One region of the Pseudoalteromonas sp. BSi20311 genome, then DNA from elsewhere that is predicted to be linked to it. Evidence: predicted binding sites of a transcription regulator. Region 1 holds the regulator's gene; the other holds the start of a gene.
The links. Region 1 encodes MetJ, which represses methionine synthesis genes. Its sites were predicted from a motif close to TAGACGTCTAGACGTCTA; they were not measured.

Region 1 (8,109 bases):
AAGGCATCAGCAGTGCCGCCAGCAAACCCAGCGATAACTTTGCCATTATAAAGGCGTCGAACTTTTCGGGCATTGCCCTTCATTACTGTGTTACCAAGAGATACTTGGCCGTCACCACCAATAACAACTTTGTCATCACGGCGTACACTTACGATTGTAGTCATGTTATTCCTCATCATCGCGCTGCAAGGGGCAGCGCGTAAAAAACGATTATGAAGAGGTTATATGGGTGAATGGTTTAAATTCAAGTCCAGCCCCAAATTCCGCAGCCGACAATATTAATTCGTTTAAGTTTGTTCTTGTCACTTTCTGCATGACGCTTGGTTTCATAAGGCCCTAAACGCACTTTGTACCAAATACCATTGCTGCCTGTGGTTTTTTTGATTTCTGAAATTAATCCTGCAAAGGCTATTTTAGCTTTTAAGGTTTCAGCTTGCTGATGGGTTCTAAATGAACCACATTGCATGACATAAGGGCCTTTTTGTTCAAGTTCTTTTACTTCAACCTGAATCTCATGCTCTTTAATTTCTTTAATAAATTTAGGTGGCCGCGGTTTAGCTATTTCTACTTGTTTTTCGGGTGTTGGATTTGCTTGCTTTTCAACAAGCTCTGGATCGGCATTGTTTTTAACAAACCAGAGTCCGTATGCAAAACCACCGATTAGTAACAAGGCAATAATGATTAACAAAAACGGGAAGGGTTTTTTAGCCGGCTCTTGTTTAGTGTTTTTTCTATTTTTTGGTTTTTTATTAATATAATCGTGCTGTGCCATGGTGTTATATGTGGCCTTACCTAAATCATGTCTGTAGGGTCTACGTCTAAACTCCAGCGAACTTTTTGTGCAAGTTTGCTAGTGCTGAGATAATCAACCATTTGCGCGAGATACTGATGTAGTATGCGTCGATCTTGCGCTTGAATATGTAATTGAAAACGATACATTCCCGCAATTTTTTCTAAAGGCGCGGGGATCGGTCCGAGCAATTGTATACCAGATACCCCATTGACAGGAACCAAATCCGTTAGAAAGTCGACGACTTGCTTTATGTTATGCCCTTGTGCGCGAACAATTGCCATACTCGTAATAGGTGGCAACTGTGCATCACTTCGCTCAGTGAGTGCAAAGCGGGCAAAATCTTGATAGCCATTATTAACTAAGTCTTGTAATAACGGGTGCTCAGGAAAGTGCGTTTGTAATAATACTTCACCGGGTTCGCCAGAACGTCCCGCGCGTCCTGCAACTTGTGTTACTAATTGTGCTAAATGCTCAGTAGCCCTAAAGTCACACGAATACAAACCACTATCGACATCTAAAATAAGTACTAAGCTAACATCAGCAAAATGGTGACCTTTTGCCAGCATTTGCGTACCAACTAAAATACGTGCGCCGCCTTGGTTTATTTCATCCAGTGCTTTTTCAAGGCTACCTTTACGCCGAGTTGAGTCACGGTCGATACGGCTGATCGGGGTGTCTGCAAATTCACTACTTAAAAACTCTTCTATTTGCTCGGTGCCCTTGCCGTTAGGAAATATTTGCGTACTACCACAGTCAGGGCATTGATGCGGTACATGATATTGATCGCCACAATGGTGGCAAATCATTTGGCCTATTGCCTTATGAAAAGTCGCACTGGTGCTGCAGCGGTTACATTCACTCAACCAACCACATTCATGACAAATCAAAGTTGGAGAAAACCCACGGCGATTTAAAAATACCATCACCTGCTTTCCTCTATTCAGGTGCTGGCGCATTATTGCAAGACTGGCATGCGCAATACCGGCTCTATCAGGCTGACCTTTCATGTCGAGCAGCTTAAACTGATTATCGGTGGCGGTTTGTGCGCGCTCACTTAATGTAAGCAACTGGTATTTGTTATTAATAGCTTTATGCAGTGTTTCTAGTGCTGGCGTAGCGCTACCCAAAATAAGTGGAATTTGATGCTGATAGGCACGATACGCAGCTAAATCACGGGCATGATAGCGTAAAGTGTCTTGTTGTTTAAATGAGGCATCATGCTCCTCATCAACCACAATCATCCCAAGCTTTAAAAATGGCAGAAAAATACTCGAACGGGTGCCTATAACAATGGCACAACTGCCTTTTTCGCAAAAACGCCATGTTTGTAGACGTTCGTTATCGGTTAATGCCGAGTGCCATAACATAATAGGGGTGTCAGGAAAGCGACGTCTAAAACGATTGACCGTTTGAGGCGTTAGCCCTATTTCAGGAACGAGCACTAACGCCTGTTCGCCACGTTTTAATACTTCTTCTAGGCATTGCAGGTAAACTTCGGTTTTTCCGCTGCCAGTGACACCTTCTAGCAAAAAGCTAGTAAACCCCGTACTTTGATTAATTGCAGTGCAGGCAATGGCTTGCTCTTTATTTAAACGGGGTTTGCTGCCAACCGTTGGCGAGGTATGTTGCCATTGATTGTCGTGCTCAATGGTTTGAACTATTAGCTCTTTATCTAAAAGGGTATCAATGGTTTTTTTATTAAACCCGAGGGCTTTGAGTTCGGTTAATGATGATTTACCGGATGCTGATAATTGCTTAAGCAAATTAAGCTGTGTTTTAGCTTTTAAAGACGGTAAAAGTGCCCCCTTTTCGCTTAATGTCACCATGTTTATACTGGTTTTATCAGGGCACTCACCTTGGCGCAGTGCACTGGGCAATGCAATATGAATAGTTTCACCGAGTGGATAGCAATAATAACGCGCTGTAAATTTCAGTAGCTCTAAATGCTGCGCAGATAACACCGGTGAGTCGTCAATAACTTCAATAATAGATTTTATTTTGCCTTCGGGGACTGCTGTTTCCGCTTTTAAGCTAAGAATAACCGCTACTTTACGTTGATTGCCAAAAGGGACTAACACGCGCATACCAGGCTGTAATTGAGTCAGCGGTACTAATTGCTCATCCACTTTATAATCAAAGGTGCGAGGCAAGGGGACTTTTATTGCAACTTCAGCAAAACGCATAACAACTCAACCAATTAACGTAATGGTTTAATGTACTAAAAATAGCATTAAAAGCCTACCGACAAATCAGTAATGAATAGGTGTTTGCCGACTTTTTAGCAAAAAGGGTAATTAAAGCTTGTGTGTGTGTGGGTTGTTGGATAAAATTCGCGACCAATAAATTTGTTTTAACGACGTATGGTGCCAGACTTCGGGTTTGGAGAGCGATGCGGCCTTAACTAGAGGTTCCTATGAAAGAAGGTATTCACCCTAAGTACGAAGTAATTTCTGCAACTTGTTCATGCGGAAACAAATTCGAAACTCGTTCTACTCTGTGTAAAGACATTCACTTAGACGTATGTTCTGCGTGTCACCCGTTTTACACTGGTAAGCAAAAGATTTTAGACACTGGCGGCCGTGTTGATCGCTTCAACAAGCGCTTCGGTGCACTTAGCAGCAAAAAATAATTTTTTGTTTCTATGTAAAAAAAGCACCTTAGGGTGCTTTTTTTGTGGCCAAAATTTACTTTCCTACCTGCTTTCTTAGCAATTTTGTATTTATTTTTTTTGCATAACTATTTCCTGTTCTTATTCTGAGTATGCATAAACATTTGCAGACAAAACAGCCAATATTCTCTATATTTTTATTTGTTAAACTTTAAAGATGGTACTCAAATGCAGGTAACGTGAGGTTATTTGTGTTTAAAGTTAAATAAAATTCGGTATTTCACTATTTTAATTTAAGACTAAAAAATACGCTTTATAAAAATAGAATAAGGGCAAAAAGTACCTGTGTTTTTCATTTTTATGACGAATTTATATTTTAAAAATGTCAGGATAATCTAGGGAAGTTGCTGATAAATAACTTAAAATTAACAGTTCTAGCATATAACAGGATAGACCTGATATTGCTTGGAATTTAAAAATAATAAAGGTATCGTAGATTAAACTACCTCTCACTTTAACTTAAATTGCAGGATATAATCGCGTTATGTCAGATTTTCGTGAACAAGCACTACATTACCATGCCCATCCCGTTCCAGGTAAAATCAGTATTGAGCTGACCAAGCCCGCTGAGACGGTTAAAGACCTCGCGCTCGCATACAGCCCCGGTGTCGCAGAACCTGTTCGTGAAATTGCCGCTGATCCAGCAAATGCCTACAAATATACTGGTAAAGGAAATATGGTTGCGGTTATTACTAACGGCACCGCAATTTTAGGCTTAGGTAATTTAGGTCCACTGGCTTCAAAACCCGTTATGGAAGGTAAAGCGCTACTATTTAAGCGTTTTGCAGGGTTAGACTCTATAGATATTGAAGTTAAGCACCGTACTACCGAAGACTTTATTAACACGGTGGCTAATATTGCCGACACCTTTGGTGGAATTAATTTAGAAGATATTAAAGCGCCCGAGTGTTTTGAAATAGAAAAAGCGCTTATAGAGCGTTGTAGCATTCCTGTTTTTCATGATGATCAGCATGGTACGGCTATTGTAACGGCTGCGGGTATGCTAAACGCGCTGGAAGTACAGGGCAAAGCAATTGAAGATGCAATTATTGTATGTTTAGGTGCCGGCGCTGCAGCTGTTGCCTGTATGGAGCTTTTAATTAAATGTGGCGCGTTGCGTGAACATATTTATATGTTAGATCGCAAAGGAGTTATTCATACGCGTCGTGATGACTTGAATGAATATAAGCAATTATTTGCAAACAATACCGATAAACGTACTTTACAAGATGTAATTGAAGATGCCGATGTGTTTGTGGGTGTATCGGGCCCTAATTTATTAGCCCCTGAAGATTTAAAATTAATGGCTGATAGACCCGTGGTATTTGCTTGTTCAAACCCCGATCCTGAAATCGATCCGCAATTAGCACACGCTGCACGTAACGATTTAATTATGGCTACAGGTCGCTCTGATTATCCGAATCAAGTTAATAACGTATTGTGTTTTCCGTTTATTTTCCGTGGTGCGTTAGATGTACGTGCCAGTGAAATAAACGACGAGATGAAAATTGCTGCTGTAGAAGCAATCCGCAGTATTGCTAAAGAGCCCGTACCGGCTGAAGTGCTTACTGCCGCAGGCATCGACAAATTAGAGTTTGGTGCTAAATATATTATACCAAAACCAATGGATCCACGTTTGTTACCACGTATAGCTAAAGCGGTTGCGCAGGCGGCGGTTGATTCAGGTGTGGCACTAATTGATATGCCAGAAAACTACATGGCGTAATTGTTAAGTGTAAATTAGCGCAAAAAAAACCTCAGCATTTGCTGAGGTTTTTTTTGTATAAAGACCCTTCTAGTCTTCATTTAAAATAGGCACTTCTAGTCCCATTTCTTGCATTATTTTCTTCACTTCTTCAGGTACTTTTTCTGCGTTATCTTTACGCAAATCATCATCATTAGGCAGCGGTTGCCCGGTAAACGCATGCAAAAACGCTTCGCATAAAAGCTCGCTATTTGTTGCATGACGTAAGTTGTTTATTTGACGACGAGTACGTTCATCAGTTAATACTTTTAATACATTTAGCGGGATCGAAACGGTGATCTTCTTTACTTGTTCGGATTTTTTCCCGTGTTCTGCGTATGGGTGAATATATTCACCATTCCATTTAGCCATAAGATGTATCGTTGCCTCAGATTATAAATTGCTCACACAGCATCAAAGCGTGTAAATATGCGTGAAATTCTATCGGTTTAAAAAAGATAGTCAAATACTAGTTATTTAGCTATCTAGACATTTAAATGTTTTGACATCTTAAATTGCATGCGCTACCTTTTAGACGTCTAAACATCCAAATTAGTAAAGGTAGCGAAAATGAGTGAAAAAAATAAGGCAACAATTGCTGTTCGTAGTGGAATAGAAGCCGACAAACAGCATGGTGCGGTTGTTCCACCGCTTTATTTATCAACAACTTACTCATTTGCTGACTTTGATACAAAGCGCCAATATGATTATGGCCGCAGTGGTAACCCTAATCGTGACATTTTGGCTGAGGCGCTCACGGAGCTTGAAGGTGGCGCTAAAGGCATTATTACCGCAACAGGCATGGCAGCCGTTCACCTAACAACACAATTACTTAATAGTGACGATACGTTAGTGATCCCTCATGACTGTTATGGGGGCAGCTATCGCTTATTTACTTCGCTAGAAAAGCGCGGCTTATTAAAACTAGAAGTGGTCGATTTTACCAAAAGCGACAGTCTGACACGCATCCTTGCTATTAAACCTAAGCTGATTTGGATTGAAACACCTAGCAATCCTATTTTACGCTTAACAGATATTAAAGCGGTAACTGATACAGCTAAACAGTGTGGTGCACTGGTTGCCGCCGACAACACATTTTTATCGCCAGCATTACAAAACCCGATTAAGTTTGGCGCTGATATTGTGGTGCACTCAACCACAAAATATATCAATGGCCATTCAGACGTTGTTGGTGGCGCGGTTATCGCAGCGACTGCTGAGTTAGGTGAAGAGTTAGCGTGGTGGGCAAATAACATTGGCATCACCGGCGCGCCATTTGATAGCTATTTAACGCTCAGAGGCTTACGTACTTTAAACGTGCGTTTAAGGCAACACCAAGAAAATGCACTCGCCATTGCACAGTATTTAGAACGCTCCCAGTTTGTTGCCCAAGTTTACTACCCAGGTCTTGAATCACACCCTCAACATGCGCTAGCTAAGGCGCAGCAGCTTGGCTTTGGTGCTATGGTTAGCTTTGATATAAAAGGCGATATAAACGATGCTGCAGCGTTTTTAACGCGTTTAAATGAATTTAGCTTAGCGGAATCATTAGGTGGAGTAGAAAGTTTGATTTGTCACCCTGCGACTATGACCCACGCCGGTATGGACGCAACCGCGCGTGCAGAAGCCGGAGTAGGCGACACGCTTATTCGTATCTCGGTGGGTATTGAAGATGTAAATGATTTACTCGCTGACTTAGACAGGGTATTTAATTTGGTGCGCCTAGGGCAAGCCAATCTCGGCCTATCGGCAAAAAGTGGTGCTAGTGAATCATTTGGTTCAGCAAAGTTAAACGCGGCGCATCCGGCGTTATGGTAGTGCATACCAATCTTCAAAATACAAAACATAAATGCGAGTCGGTATTAATATGGTAAATCAGGTTCATAAATTTGGTGGTTCGAGTTTAAGCTCAGCGGATCGCTTTAAAAGTGTCGCAAATATTATTTTAACTCATGCTCAAGCTGGGGATTGTGTGGTGGTATCGGCTGCCGGTAAAACCACCGATACCTTAGTTAAACTGTGGCAAAGCTATCAACAGCAAGACACTCAAGCTATTGCTGATATTGTATTGCTATTGAGTAACCATCAAATAGCTCTGATTGAGCAATTATTAATAGCTAACGCTAAGCACCATGCGCTTGATTTACTTGAAACTGAGCTCAGTATTATTACCAAGCAGGCTAAGCAAGGAACATTAGCTGAAGCTGCGTTATTAGCACATGGTGAATTGTGGTCTGCAAGGTTACTAAGCGCTTACTTAGAACAGCTTAACGTTAGCGCTTGTGCCCATGACGCTAGGCAGTTATTTACGTTAGATGCCGGGCAGCTGCAGCATGCTAATAATCAGCAGCAGTGCTTAAAAGCCATAGAGACGAGTAAAATTAATGTAGTTACGGGGTTTATTGCGGCTGATTTACATGGTGAAACAGTGACCTTAGGGCGAAATGGCAGTGATTACAGTGCCACTTTATTAGCGCGGTATTGCAATGCTAAAAAAGTCTCTATTTGGACTGACACTCAAGGTGTTTTTAGTACTGATCCGCGTAAGGTTGCTAATGCGGTTAAGTATGCGCGAGTGTGCCGTGATCAAGCGAATTTATTAGCGAGGCTAGGTAATCCAGTATTACACGCTAAAACATTATCGCCATTAAAAGATACCGATATAGAATTAGTTGTTCGCAGTAGTTACGATCCTCAAGGCAGTCATACCGAAATAGTTAAACTAGGAATGAGTAAACAAAAACGCTTTTTAACCACAGTAAATAATGTGGATTTACTCATTGTTGATGATCTGAGTGAAGGCGAAGTAGCACATGTTAGCCAACTTATTCAGCATAGTTTGCATCACTTTGAACACGAAGGCGAAATCTACTTACTAGTCCCTGCGTCAGCGACACATCAGGT
Region 2 (8,109 bases), on a different contig from region 1:
AGGCTCTTTTTAAAAATAACACATTGTTAGTTATTAATTTAAATCCATCTCTTGGATGATTTCGTGTGCTATTTCAGGTGTGGTACTTACAGGCTTTTCATGTAAGTTTGCTTTTATTTGCCCTTTACGATGCTTTAGTGCGGCATCGAGTTTTTTAGCTGCGCTTGAAATGGCTGGGTACATAACCTCGTTTTCCCCTTTAACTGATATTCGCGCACCTTCATAATTTGTACTAATTTCTGCTTGGAACTTGTGATGCTCTTTTGAAAGAATAATGTCGAGCGCTATCAATGATGGAAAATGACTCTCAATTTTAGAAAACTTTTCGTTAATGTGTTCTTTAATAGAATCAGTAACGTCAACATGGTGACCAGAAAGATTAATTTTCATAGGGTATCCTTTTTTATGTTACCTCATAGTTAGTATTGGGGGCTAAACGAATTAACACAAGAGAAAATAGCTAAATTTAGCAATTATTTATTACCGCACCTGATTTAGATCATTCATTTAGCATTAAGTATGCAAAAAGCCGCGTGATAGCGGCCTTTCAGAAGTGCTGATAATTTAATCAACTATATATTTATTCGGTGTATGAACAACAGTAATCTGCAAAGTCAGCGACTTTTACTTGGAATTTAACATTAGCATCTACGTTAAATGATTCACCTGCCGACATTGTTTGCCATTCACTCTCACCTGGCAGTAACACTTCCCATTGGCCGCCATTTAATTCCATCAATTCTTTTTTACTGGTTGCGAATTCAAACTCACCGGGTTGCATAAAACCTAATGTTTTTGTACTGCCATCACCAAATACCACGGTACGACTCGATACTTTACCGTCAAAATATACGTTGGCCTGTTTAACGACACTTACATTATCAAACTGAGACATCCTCACTCCTGTTTATTTAAGTTTATAATTTTAATTATGCTCACAGTGCCTGATACGAGAAAGGCTTGCAAGTTAAGTGCTTTGAAAATTACTCATTTAGAAGCCAAAAGGTTAAAAAATTAACGATTTTATAGGGAAATTTGCTTCGAGCAACGGGCTACGAGCTTCGAACAGATCTTTTGGTAATTTATGCACAAAGAGGACGAAGAGACGCTGCGCTTTAGAGGAAGTGATAAAAGTATAACTCATAAAAAAGCCCGCCCTGTTTACACAGCGCGGGCTTTTAAATGTTAAAGCAGTTGCTTAAAACAATGCGTTTGCTTTGTTAACGATGTTTTCTACGGTGAAGCCGAAGAATTCAAATAGCTCGTTAGCTGGAGCTGATTCACCAAAAGTAGTCATACCGACTACAGCACCATTTAGGCCGACGTACTTGTACCAGTAATCAGCAATACCCGCTTCAATCGCTACGCGACGTGAAACGCTTGCTGGTAATACGCTTTCTTTGTACTCAGGCGATTGATCTTCAAACGCATCAGTACACGGCATAGATACAACACGTACTTTTTTACCCTGCGCACGTAGCTCTTTCGCAGAGTCTTGCGCTAGTTGTACTTCAGAGCCGGTAGCAATAAGAATAAGCTCTGGGTTGCCGTCACAACTTAGGATGTAACCACCCTTTTTAACGTCGCTTAATTGCTGTGCATCACGTGCTTGTTGCTCTAAGCCTTGGCGAGTAAAGATTAATGATGTAGGACCGTCTTTACGTTCAATAGCTTGTTGCCACGCAATTGCCGACTCAACTTGGTCACATGGGCGCCAGTTGTAAAGGTTAGGCGTTAAACGCATGCTGGCAATTTGCTCTACTGGTTGGTGAGTTGGACCATCTTCACCTAAACCAATTGAATCGTGCGTGTATACAAAAATGCTTGGTTGCTTCATTAATGCAGCCATACGTACCGCGTTGCGTGCGTATTCCATAAACATTAAGAACGTTGCACCGTAAGGAATAAAGCCCTTATGAAGTGCAATACCGTTCATAATTGCCGACATACCAAACTCACGTACACCGTAGTAAATGTAGTTACCACTTGCATCATCGCATGTTAAGCCTTTAGAGCCATCCCAAATTGTTAAGTTTGAACCTGCTAAATCGGCAGAGCCACCCATAAACTCAGGTAGTAACGGACCAAACGCGTTTAATGCATTTTGTGATGCTTTACGTGATGCTGGGTTTGCTGGGTTTGCTTGTAACTGCTCAATATACGCTTGTGACTTTTCAGCCCAATCAGCGGGTAAATCTGAATTTGTACGGCGTTTGTATTCTGCTGCTAGCTCTGGGAAGGCTTGCTCGTATGCGGCAAATTTTTCATCCCAGCTTGCTTCAAGCTGTTGGCCTTTTTCTTTGTTATCCCACTGTGCGTAAATGTCAGCAGGGATTTCAAATGCATCACCCGTCCAACCTAAGAACTCGCGAGATGCTTTAATTTCGTCATCACCTAGTGGTGCGCCATGACAGTCGTGGCTACCTGATTTATTAGGTGAGCCATAACCAATTACTGTTTTACAACAAATTAGCGTTGGTTTGTCGGTCACGCTTTTTGCTTCGCTAATTGCAGCACTTACAGCATCGCTGTCGTGGCCATCAACGTCGCTAATTACATGCCAGCCGTATGCTTTAAAACGTGCAGGTGTGTCATCGCTAAACCAGCCTTCAACTTCACCGTCGATTGAAATGCCGTTGTCATCCCAAAATGCCACTAACTTGCCTAGGCCTAATGTGCCAGCAAGCGAACAGGCTTCATGAGAAATACCTTCCATTAAACAACCATCACCCATAAATGCGTAAGTGTGGTGATCAACAATGTCATGGCCTTCACGGTTAAATTGAGCGGCTAATGCTTTTTCAGCAATTGCCATACCTACGGCATTTGTGATCCCTTGACCCAATGGACCCGTAGTAGTCTCGATTCCTGGCGCATATCCATATTCTGGGTGGCCTGGCGTTTTAGAGTGCATTTGGCGGAAGTTTTTAATTTCGTCCAGTGGTAAATCATAACCACTTAAATGCAATAGAGAATAAATTAGCATTGAACCGTGACCATTTGAGAGTATAAATCGATCTCGGTCAGCCCACTCTGGATTTGTTGGGTTATGTTTAAGATAATCGCGCCATAATACTTCTGCGATATCAGCCATGCCCATAGGGGCTCCAGGGTGACCAGATTTGGCCTTTTGTACTGCGTCCATTGACAAGACGCGAATAGCATTTGCAAGTTCTTTGCGAGATGGCATGAATTCTCCTACCTTTATATGTATTTGCGCGGGTATTTATATACCTCCATTCTTACTTATTGTAGGGGCTGTGTGCAATTAAAAACCCATAAAAATAGGACATTATGAATATTTTTTAAGAACCATTTACTATTAGATATTTTATTTAGACGTCTAGGCGTAAAAAAACTATGCAAGTTCGCTTGTTTTAGATAAAATACGCGCCTTAATTTTTTAGCGCTAATACCGACGTTTGTGAAGCGCAATATTTGTGAGCATAATTACAATGGCAAAACATTTATTTACTTCTGAATCTGTTTCTGAAGGTCATCCGGATAAAATCGCCGATCAAATTTCTGATGCGGTACTTGATGCTATCCTAGAGCAAGACTCTCATGCCCGTGTAGCGTGTGAAACTTACGTTAAAACCGGTATGGTTATGGTTGGTGGTGAAATCACGACTAGCGCATGGGTTGATATCGAAGAAATTACACGTAAAACAGTACGTGAAATTGGTTACACACACTCAGATATGGGCTTTGATGCCGATTCGTGTGCAATTTTAAACACGATTGGTAAACAGTCTCCAGACATCAACCAAGGTGTTGATCGTACAAGCCCTGAAGAACAAGGCGCTGGCGACCAAGGCTTAATGTTTGGTTACGCATGTAACGAAACTGAAGTATTAATGCCTGCTCCAATTACTTATTCTCACCGTTTAGTGCAGCGTCAAGCTGAAGTTCGTAAAAGCGGCGAGCTTAACTGGTTACGTCCAGATGCAAAATCACAAGTTACATTTGCATACGAAAATGGCAAGCCAGTAGGTATTGATGCCGTTGTACTTTCTACTCAGCACAGCGAAGATGTATCGCAAAATGACTTAGTAGAAGCGGTAATGGAAACAATTATTAAGCCAGTACTTCCTGCTGAGCTTATTACTAGCGCAACTAAATTTTTCATTAACCCAACGGGTCGTTTTGTTATTGGTGGCCCAATGGGTGACTGTGGTTTAACTGGTCGTAAAATCATTGTAGATACTTACGGTGGTATGGCTCGTCACGGTGGTGGTGCTTTCTCTGGTAAAGATCCATCAAAAGTTGACCGTTCAGCGGCTTATGCTGCACGTTATGTTGCTAAAAACATTGTTGCTGCAGGTCTTGCCGATAAATGTGAACTTCAGGTGTCTTACGCTATCGGCGTTGCAGAGCCTACTTCTATCAGTGTTGAAACATTTGGTACTGGTAAATTAGAAGAAGCGCGTTTAATCGAACTTATTCGTGAACACTTTGACTTACGCCCTTACGGCCTAATTCAAATGCTTGACCTTGAGCGCCCTATTTACCTTCCAACAGCGGCTTATGGCCACTTTGGTCGTGACGAATTCCCATGGGAACGCACAGATAAAGCAGACGCACTTCGCGCAGCAGCTGGGCTATAAGCCACTTAGCTAATATTTAAACGGCCCTTTTTAGGGCCGTTTTGCTATGTGCACTAAGTTAGTCGTAAAACAGTCTCGAACTGTTTAACATTTTAGGTATATACTCTGCTTATACAATAAAGCGTATTAGGGATAAAAAATGGCCGACAATTTTCGTGTTATATTTGTAGGACTTGCAGAAGGCGCAGACAGCCAGGCAGTAACCACTGCACTGACAGAAAAGCTGAAAACCTCGCCAGAGAAGGTGGCTGCATTTTTTAATGGCAAACCGTTATTTGCCCCATGCCCTAAAGATAAAGCACTCAAGCAAGCCAAGTTACTTTCAACGCTTGGGATTAAAAGTAAACTTCAGCAAACTGCGGCTACACAAACGGCGTCTCAAACAGCTTACGACAGCCAACGAGATCAGCGCTTATTTGACGCCCTAGATTACATTACCAGTAGCCTAATTCGCCTTGAAGAAAAACTAGAAGATATTGAGCAACGCCTCCCTGAAGTTGAATTATCATTACCTGATGAAAATAATGAAGTATGGGAAGATGACGATTTAATGCTTGATGAGCCTCTCTCTACTGAGCCCAAAAAACGCGGCAACCTTGTTTTATATTCGCTGATTTCTACAGCCGTAATATTGCTTATTGTACTTGCTATGTACTTATTATTTCCTAATTTATTCTCTTTTTAATTACGGTTAAGTTATTTAATGAGTAATAATCGCGCACAAATAAGACACGATATTCGTAAAGCACGTAATAACCTATCAAAAAACCAGCAAGAATTAGCCGCCGAATCGCTTAAAGTGAATTTTATTCAACACTTAAAAAGCGTAAATTCGGCCAAAAAAAGCCATATCGCGCTTTATTTAAGTAATGATGGAGAATTAGATACCTCATTGTTAATTAATGAATTATGGAACACTGGCCAGGCTATTTACCTGCCCATAATCCATCCATTTAATGGGGCTAATTTACTATTTCAACGCTATGAAAAAAACTCACCCATGAGAGCAAATCGCTATGGTATCTTGGAGCCTAAGCTGAATTGCTCTCAAATATGCCCATTACCTGAGCTTGATTACGTTTTAATGCCATTAGTGGCATTTGATAAATTTGGTAATCGCCTTGGAATGGGAGGTGGGTTTTACGATAGAACATTGGCACGTTTATACGAACAACACTGGCAACAACCGCAACTTATTGGCCTCGCACATGCGTGCCAACAAGTCGATGAGTTACCGATTGAATCGTGGGATGTACCACTAAAAACGATCATAACACCCGATAAAACCTACTGTTGGTAACAACTAATCTTGTAAACTAACAGCTATTTTGACACCAATGAGCAGACAACAATGACACAAGATGAATTAAAAAAAGCAGCTGCGTGGGCTGCACTCGAGTTTGTAAAAGAAAACACCATAGTAGGTGTAGGTACAGGCTCAACCGTTAATCACTTTATTGATGCCCTAGGCACAGTTAAAGACACCATCGTTGGCGCAGTATCAAGTTCAGAAGCATCTACAGCGCGCTTAAAAGAGCTTGGCATAGAAGTGTTTGAGCTTAACGATGTAGCAGCACTCGACGTATACGTAGATGGCGCAGATGAAATTAACGCCTTAAATGAAATGATCAAAGGCGGCGGTGCGGCGCTTACCCGCGAAAAAATAGTGGCAGCAGTAGCAAAACAGTTTGTATGCATTGTTGATGATACAAAACTAGTCGATACCTTAGGAGACTTCCCACTGCCGGTTGAAGTTATTCCGATGGCGCGCAGCTATGTTGCCCGCGAATTATTAAAACTTGGCGGTGACCCTGTGTATCGCCACGGTGTTGTAACCGATAACGGCAACGTTATTTTAGACGTACATAATTTAAAAATTACCCATGCTAAACAGCTTGAAACACAAATAAATCAAATTGTTGGCGTAGTCACCAACGGCCTATTTGCAGAGCGCGGTGCTGATAAAGTAATTATCGGCACTAAAAATGGGCCACAAATTAAATAGGATATGGTTATGAGTAAGGTATCGTTAGCAAAAGACAAAATTAAAATTCTCTTGCTTGAAGGTGTTCACCAAAGCGCTGTTGAAACGCTAAAACGTAACGGTTATAGCAATATCGACTACGTTAAAACATCGTTGCCAGAGGACGAACTTATAGAGCGTATTAAAGATGTGCACTTTGTAGGGCTTCGTTCTCGTACTCATATTAACGAATCTGTATTAAACGCAGCTGAAAAGCTAGTCGCTGTAGGTTGCTTTTGTATTGGTACAAACCAAGTAGATTTAAACGCAGCACGTGAGCGCGGTATTGCGGTATTTAATGCCCCGTTTTCAAATACCCGCTCTGTAGCTGAGCTTGTACTTGGTGAAATACTGCTGTTATTACGTGGTATTCCTCAGCGTAATGCCGCTGCCCACCGCGGCGGTTGGTTAAAAACAGCCAACGGCTCGTTTGAAGCGCGCGGTAAAACCTTAGGTATTATTGGTTACGGCCACATTGGTACTCAGTTGGGCATTATGGCTGAAAATATTGGTATGAACGTGGAGTATTACGACATTGAAGACAAACTGTCTTTAGGTAATGCCACACAAGTACATAACTTAACGCAGCTGTTGCAACGTGCTGATATTATTAGCTTACATGTTCCAGAAACTCCGCAAACTAAAAACCTAATTGGCACGGCTGAATTGGCGGTAATGAAGCAAGGCGCTATTTTAATCAATGCTTCTCGCGGTACTGTGGTTGACATTGACGCCCTAGCTGAAGCACTCACAGAGAAGAAACTTAGCGGTGCAGCCATTGATGTATTCCCAGTTGAACCTAAATCGAATGATGAAGAGTTTATTTCGCCACTGCGTGAATTCGACAACGTTATTTTAACGCCGCACATTGGGGGCTCAACTCAAGAAGCACAGGAAAACATTGGTATTGAAGTAGCAGGTAAGCTTGCTAAGTACTCAGATAATGGCTCAACCATTACTGCAGTTAACTTCCCTGAAGTATCACTGCCAGAACTTGCCAACCGCAGCCGCTTGTTACACGTGCATCACAACCGCCCTGGCGTGCTAACGCAAATTAACCAAGCGTTTGCTCAGCACGGTATTAATATTGCCGCGCAGTACTTACAAACGGATGAAGCAATTGGTTACGTGGTTATTGACGTAGATACCGATCAATCTGAAGTAGCACTAAAAGAACTTAGTGCAGTTGAAGGCACAATTAGAGCTCGTATTCTGCACTAAGTAATCAGCTATCAGCTATCAGCTATCAGCTATCAGCTATCAGCTAAAATAATAAAAGCCGTACTTGAATAATCAAGTACGGCTTTTTACATTAAACTGGAAGCTGGCAACTTATTCTATTATTTGCCTTTTACTTCTAAATTTATAAACTTAACCAGCTCTTCGGGTTGCCCTGCTAACATCATTAGCTGCTTATTTACTTCCATCATGGTTTTACCTTCAGGTAGTTTAGCTGAGACACTAAGCGAATTTAGACCT

Region 2: metK (methionine adenosyltransferase) is a predicted target of MetJ. The motif match lies at 3,337-3,354, and genes of this name have one in related genera.

What each region holds. Positions count from the first base shown of each region.
Region 1 covers NZ_BADU01000157.1:26,394-34,502, forward strand. Annotated here, with positions in the region: gene hslV (ATP-dependent protease subunit HslV) at 1-164, opposite strand, end outside; gene P20311_RS16520 (SPOR domain-containing protein) at 245-772, opposite strand; gene priA (primosomal protein N') at 793-2,976, opposite strand; gene rpmE (50S ribosomal protein L31) at 3,207-3,422, shown strand; gene P20311_RS16535 (malic enzyme-like NAD(P)-binding protein) at 3,946-5,187, shown strand; gene metJ (met regulon transcriptional regulator MetJ) at 5,257-5,577, opposite strand; gene metB (cystathionine gamma-synthase) at 5,776-7,023, shown strand; gene metL (bifunctional aspartate kinase/homoserine dehydrogenase II) at 7,073-8,109, shown strand, end outside.
Region 2 covers NZ_BADU01000054.1:27,840-35,948, reverse strand. Annotated here, with positions in the region: gene hpf (ribosome hibernation-promoting factor, HPF/YfiA family) at 34-390, opposite strand; gene P20311_RS04860 (pyrimidine/purine nucleoside phosphorylase) at 581-895, opposite strand; gene tkt (transketolase) at 1,199-3,190, opposite strand; gene metK (methionine adenosyltransferase) at 3,456-4,607, shown strand; gene P20311_RS04845 (hypothetical protein) at 4,747-5,292, shown strand; gene P20311_RS04840 (5-formyltetrahydrofolate cyclo-ligase) at 5,311-5,907, shown strand; gene rpiA (ribose-5-phosphate isomerase RpiA) at 5,959-6,612, shown strand; gene serA (phosphoglycerate dehydrogenase) at 6,622-7,851, shown strand; gene P20311_RS04825 (hypothetical protein) at 7,971-8,109, opposite strand, start outside.